Linked DNA regions of Rhizobium rhizoryzae. The main gene of each other region encodes a partner of the protein of the gene in region 2 in a complex. Links are inferred from orthologs where the notes say so. Each region holds a gene or a part of one and is shown on either strand. Other genes may lie near its edges.

Region 1 (3,066 bases), 560 kb from region 2 along the record:
GATCGGCTCTTCGGTGATGATACCGATTTGATCGAGATCGGCCTCCATAAATCCTTCTTCGGACAGAGCGTTCAGGGCTTCCCGTACTGCCGTATCATCGTCAGGGGCTCGGAGCAGGATGTGAAGTTCGATTCCTTCACTTTCCTTGGCCTCGTATCCTTTGCCGACAATGATGAAGACCATTGGCTTATCGGAATTGTTGTCGTTATCTGGTTCCGTGATCATGTGGCAAACCTCCAGCACGGGTCAATTGAGCGAGTCGTCTTCGCATTACAGTGATGAGTGGCTGATTACCACGGCCATTCGCATGTGTATTGGTTATTCACCTTAACGAATAAATTATCGGTTCTATTCGGGGATATTGGGCGCTCCAACCCGTGAATCCAGGGGCTTCCGGGGTAAATACCGATTTCGGCCTTGACGTCTACAGGGTAAAACAGTAAACGCCCCGCATCGGAAGCGATGTGAAGCTTACCCGTTGAGGACGACTCGTTCGCAACATGGCTTCAAGCAAGGTTCCATAACGCACGTTGAAGACACGAATTTGCACGCATGACGCAGGTGATGCGTCCTCTGCCTTGGGTGGTCAATCCGGAATTTCGGGTCGGCCACGTTTTGTGCATGTGGAAATGTGCGCGGGGCCGGACACGGTGTGAGATTGGCCCGCGAGGGTCTTGAAACAATTATTGTAAGGGATGGGTATATGCCTACCGTAAACCAGCTGATCCGCAAGCCTCGCCAGGCACAGGTTAAGCGCAACAAGGTTCCTGCTCTGCAGGAAAATCCACAGAAGCGTGGCGTTTGCACTCGCGTTTATACAACGACCCCGAAGAAGCCTAACTCGGCTCTGCGTAAGGTTGCCAAGATCCGTCTGACCAATGGCTTCGAAGTCATCGGCTACATCCCGGGTGAAGGCCATAACCTCCAGGAGCACTCTGTCGTCATGATCCGTGGCGGCCGCGTAAAGGACTTGCCAGGTGTGCGTTACCACATCATCCGCGGTGTTCTCGATACGCAGGGCGTGAAGAACCGCAAGCAGCGTCGCTCCAAGTACGGCGCGAAGCGTCCTAAGTAATCAATTCAGTCAGCGGCGCCACGCGAGGTCCTCCGCGTACTAGGGCGTTCAGCCAGATAAAGAGACAGAAGTATGTCAAGACGTCATAAAGCAGAAAAGCGTGAGATCAATCCGGATCCAAAGTTCGGCGATCTGGTTGTCACGAAGTTCATGAATGCCATCATGTTGCATGGCAAGAAGTCTGTTGCCGAAACCATCGTCTACGGTGCGTTCGATGCAGTCCAGGGAAAGTCGAAGCAGGAGCCCCTGCAGGTTTTCCATCAGGCGCTGGAGAATGTTGCTCCGCACGTAGAAGTTCGTTCGCGCCGCGTTGGTGGTGCAACGTATCAGGTTCCGGTTGACGTACGTCCCGAGCGCCGTCAGGCGCTGGCAATTCGCTGGCTGATCGCTGCTGCGCGCAAGCGCAATGAAACGACCATGGTTGACCGTCTGTCGGGCGAACTGCTCGACGCAGCAAACAACCGTGGTAGCGCCGTTAAGAAGCGTGAAGACACTCACAAGATGGCCGACGCGAACCGCGCGTTCTCGCATTACCGTTGGTAATCTTCATCCGATCGAAGTTCGAAAGGCAGTCCTATGGCTCGCGAGTATAAAATCGAAGACTACCGAAATTTCGGTATTATGGCGCACATCGACGCCGGCAAGACCACGACCACCGAGCGTATCCTGTATTACACCGGTAAGTCGCACAAGATCGGCGAAGTTCACGACGGCGCCGCGACCATGGACTGGATGGAGCAGGAGCAGGAGCGTGGTATCACCATCACGTCTGCAGCGACGACCACCTTCTGGAAGGGTCGTGATGGCAAGATGCGTCGGTTCAACATCATCGACACGCCCGGACACGTTGACTTCACGATCGAAGTAGAACGTTCTCTGCGCGTTCTCGACGGTGCGATCGCTCTCCTCGATGCCAACGCTGGCGTTGAGCCGCAGACGGAAACTGTTTGGCGTCAGGCTGAAAAGTACAACGTCCCGCGGATGATCTTCTGCAACAAGATGGACAAGACCGGCGCTGACTTCTATCGCTCGGTTGAAATGATCAAGACTCGTCTTGGCGCGACGGCAGTTGTCATGCAGCTCCCGATCGGTGCTGAAACCGAGTTCAAGGGCGTTGTCGACCTGATCGAGATGAATGCTCTCGTATGGCGCGACGAATCTCTCGGCGCTCAGTGGGACGTCGTTGAGATTCCGGACGATCTGAAGGACAAGGCTGCTGAATATCGCGAAAAGCTGATCGAGACTGTTGTCGAGATCGACGAAGAAGCGATGGAAGCCTACCTGAACGGCGAGATGCCTGACAACGACAAGATCCGCGAACTCGTTCGTCGCGGTACGATCGACGTCAAGTTCCATCCAATGTTCTGCGGTACCGCGTTCAAGAACAAGGGCGTTCAGCCTCTTCTCGACGCCGTTGTCGACTACCTTCCTTCGCCGCTCGACATTCCGGCGATCAAGGGCATCGACTTCAAGACGGAAGCTGAAATCGAGCGTCATGCAGATGACTCCGAGCCGCTTTCTATGCTTGCGTTCAAGATCATGAACGACCCCTTCGTCGGTTCGCTGACGTTTGCTCGTATTTACTCCGGCAAGCTCGAAAAGGGTTCGTCGGTTATCAACACGGTCAAGGACAAGCGTGAGCGTGTCGGTCGTATGCTCCAGATGCATTCGAACAGCCGCGAAGACATCGAAGAAGCCTTCGCGGGCGACATCGTTGCGCTTGCTGGTCTGAAGGAAACCACAACGGGTGATACGCTTTGCGATCCGTTGAAGCCGGTTATCCTTGAGCGCATGGAATTCCCCGAGCCGGTCATCCAGATCGCGATCGAGCCGAAGTCCAAGGGCGACCAGGAAAAGATGGGCCTGGCCCTGAACCGTCTGGCAGCAGAAGATCCGTCCTTCCGCGTCAAGACAGACCAGGAATCCGGTCAGACCATCATTGCAGGCATGGGCGAACTTCACCTCGACATCATCGTCGACCGTATGCGTCG
Region 2 (3,140 bases):
GCGCGACGCCTCTCTGACCGCCGCGCGGCAGGACGGAAGCTCCAGTTCAACGTCTTCCGTCTCCTGGCCCGCCTCATCGCGAAATCTGAAGCAAAATCGAGTCATGTTCGTGCCTTTATCTCCATAAGACCAAATCACCAGACCGCTCGATTGTTCCGCATTTCAGCAAATGGCGCGGGAACATGAACTCATTGATTCGTCTAGGCTTTGTCTAACGAATGACAAAGCTTGATCTTGATAAATCACACTTGTGATTGGTTAACAGGTTCCATAGAAGCACGCACTGCGACGCCGATGTGTCTGCCCGATTCGGTCTCGGACTGGGCAGCAGGCGTCTGGAAGGAATGGGAGAGCCAGTGAGCATCCATACGGATGCTCGGCGCTCTGTAGGATACGCGAATGAATCTCGAATCAATCCTCGACTGTCAGGAACGCGGCTCACGGGCTCGCATCCTCGGGTCTCACCAGTCAGAAAACCCCTACAAATCCAATCGAAATCCCGGTGAACAGGGCGAAGAGACTACTCTTCTTCAAGAAGCCTGGGAGTTCGGTTGGTTGATCGAAGACTGTATGCGCCGGATTGGGACAGGCTTTTACCTTTCCTTAAGAAACCAGTCAGCTTTGGCTGCGGGAAAGTTAATCGATACTTGAGAAGCGTCAAACCGAGACGCTATCAAGGCGAAGCCGACATGACGTCGGTCAGGGGCTCGCGGACCCCCTACTCATCATGAGTTGGTGAGCCCCGTTCTTCGGTCCGCACTTTCTTCCAATTTATTCGAATAAGATCAGCTCGCATAGGCGCGAATGTGCCGACATTGACCTCACCGGTGGCTGCATGCGCGGTTGCTGGCAGAACCAACTGCAGGCTTCTGCGACAAGTACTGCCACATTGATCGTGAGCGAGAACCCAAAACGAAAAATCCCCGGCGTTGCCACCGGGGACTGTTCAAATTCTAAACCTGCGAGGCGCGGATTACTCTGCGTCGCCTTCGGCAGCCTTCTTCTTGGCCGCGGCCTTCTTCTTCGGAGCCGGAGCTTCTTCGCCCTCAGCGCCTTCAGAAGCTTCAGCCTTGGCAGCCTTCTTCTTCGGAGCAGCCTTCTTCTTGTCGGCCTTGGAAGCGCCTTCAGCGTCTTCTTCGTCGTCAGCCAGAAGCTCTTCCTTGGAAACGGTCTTGTCCGTTACGTCGATCTCGCTCAAGAGCTGGTCGATCACCTTTTCTTCGAAGATCGGAGCGCGGAGCGAAGCAGCTGCACCCGGCGTGTTGCGGAAGTAATCGAGGATTTCGCGCTGCTGGCCAGGGAACTGCTGAAGCTGTGCGTAAAGCGCGCGCTGCATTTCCTCTTCGGTCACTTCAACGCCAGCCTTTTCGCCCAGTTCGGAGAGAACCAGACCCAGACGGACGCGGCGCTCGGCAAGCTTGCGATATTCTTCACGAGCTTCCTCTTCCGTCGTGTCTTCGTCGGCGAAGGTCTTGCCCGACTGAGCCAGATCGGTGTTGATCTGACGCCAGATGTTTTCGAACTCGGCATCAACCAGCGAAGCAGGTGTTTCGAACTTGTACTGCTCGTCCAGCTGGTCGAGGATCTGACGCTTGACCTTCTGGCGCGTTACGTTGCCGTACTGGCCTTCGATCTGGCCCCGAACGATTTCCTTGAGCTTTTCGAGGGATTCGACACCCAGCTTGGAAGCCAGTTCATCGTTAAGTTCGATGGCGGACGGAGCAGCAACTTCCTTCACGGTGATGTCGAAGGTTGCTTCCTTGCCAGCAAGGTTGGCAGCCGGGTATTCCGACGGGAAGGTAACCGAAATTGTCTTTTCATCGCCGGCCTTGACGCCTACGAGCTGGTCTTCGAAGCCCGGGATGAACCGGTTGGAACCGAGAACCAGATCGGCATCTTCGGCAGCGCCACCGTCGAATGCGACGCCGTCGACCTTGCCGAGGTAGTTCATGGTTACGCGATCGCCGTTCTCAGCAGCACCGTCCTTCTTTTCAAAGGAGCGAGCGCTTTCGGCAATCTTCTCGATCTGTTCGTTGACTTCGTCTTCCGAAACTTCGACCACTTCGCGCGTGACCTTGATACCCTTGGTCGGCTGAAGTTCGATCGGCGGAATGACTTCGTAGGAAAGCGTGAATTCCAGGTCGGCCTGAGCGGAGAGGATCTTCTCGGCTTCTGCCTCGTCCTCAGTCATCTTGATGCTTGGCTGGGTCGCAGACTTTTCGCCGCGCTCAGAAAGAATCGCGCTGGGACGGTCGCGAACGATCTCGTTGACCAGCTCGGCCATGATCGACTTGCCGTACATCTTCTTCAGGTGAGCAACCGGCACCTTGCCCGGACGGAAGCCGTTGATACGAACCTTGTCCTTGGCATCAGCCAGGCGCTCGTTCATCTGCTGTTCCATGTCCTTGGCCGGGATCACGACCTTGATTTCGCGCTTCAGCCCTTCAGCGAGCGTTTCGATAACCTGCATTGTCATACCTTCATATTCATGCGGCGGTGCTCACACTGCCGTGGTTTCATGAGCACGACGCCGGTCTCGCCGGTCGTGGCTTTTATGCAATCTCGTTGCGCTGGGGTCTCATGCGCCGGCAAGCCAACGAGCTTCCGGCGACAGACTGCGCGATCTTTTTGGTGCGGGTAGAGAGACTTGAACTCCCACGCCTTGCGGCACCAGAACCTAAATCTGGCGTGTCTACCAATTTCACCATACCCGCGCCCCAAAACCGCGTCGAAAATCCTCGCAGAGGCCTTCCGGAGCGCGCGTCTCTATAACAACCGTTTTTCTGCCACGCAAAGGAAAAATGACAGAGATCGTGGTGATCGCGCCAAACCCCCAGATTTCGACGGTTTCCATCTCCTCGAGTATCAGGAAGCCCGCATTCCCGGGAATTCACTCTGCCATGCATCTGAGGCATGCCTTCTATACGCATATCGCACTGCACAATCCATCAGCCTCCGCGTATAAGATTGTTCAACAACGGGCCTTGAGCCCAAGTGCTTCGACTGATCGCTTCTCCTCCTCCCATGCGATCGTCGAAATGGCCTGGCGACCTCCTCCTCCCATTCGCCGGCCAACCCCAATGACGCCCGCCGGTCCTCCTCCCCCGGCGGGCGTTATGCGTTTCAGAGCATCCAAACTG

The links.
Region 1: the proteins of tig (region 2) and rpsG are in contact, whole or in part, in a crystal structure (PDB 3GTY), measured with the Thermotoga maritima proteins. The link is inferred for Rhizobium rhizoryzae from one-to-one orthologs. Residues at the interface, in WP_004081061.1 of Thermotoga maritima: Glu122, Val124, Val129, Leu130, Tyr133, Glu188, Gly259, Ile262, Tyr263, Glu266, Ser270, Glu273, Gln274, Glu277, Arg308, Gln311, Ile312, Ser315, Tyr316, Glu325, Arg329, Arg336, Leu363, Phe366, Trp367, Arg373, Leu377, Arg381, Leu384, Glu387; in WP_004081843.1 of Thermotoga maritima: Lys34, Lys52, Lys55, Glu59, Arg62, Gln63, Glu66, Asn67, Lys69, Val71, Arg95, Ala109, Lys110, Lys111, Gly112, Arg113, Pro114, Glu117, Glu121, Ile124, Ala125, Tyr127, Asn128, Asn129, Thr130, Gly131, Lys135, Asp139, Arg142, Met143.

What each region holds. Positions count from the first base shown.
Region 1 is NZ_CP049250.1:2,875,260-2,878,325, reverse strand. The notes cover bases 137-2,882. They hold rpsG (30S ribosomal protein S7), read left to right. Parts: upstream 137-1,147; coding sequence 1,148-1,618; downstream 1,619-2,882. Other genes in these bases: fusA (elongation factor G), read left to right, coding at 1,652-2,882; rpsL (30S ribosomal protein S12), read left to right, coding at 704-1,075; G6N80_RS19790 (hypothetical protein), read right to left, coding at 137-225. In the rest of the region: more of G6N80_RS19790, read right to left, coding at 1-136; more of fusA, read left to right, coding at 2,883-3,066.
Region 2 is NZ_CP049250.1:2,312,496-2,315,635, reverse strand. Bases 223-3,042 are described here. They hold tig (trigger factor), read right to left. Parts: upstream 2,471-3,042; coding sequence 974-2,470; downstream 223-973. Other genes in these bases: G6N80_RS17025 (CrpP-related protein), read left to right, coding at 400-651. In the rest of the region: G6N80_RS17030 (DUF6894 family protein), read right to left, coding at 1-105. UniProt on the Bacillus subtilis protein: Involved in protein export. Acts as a chaperone by maintaining the newly synthesized protein in an open conformation. Functions as a peptidyl-prolyl cis-trans isomerase.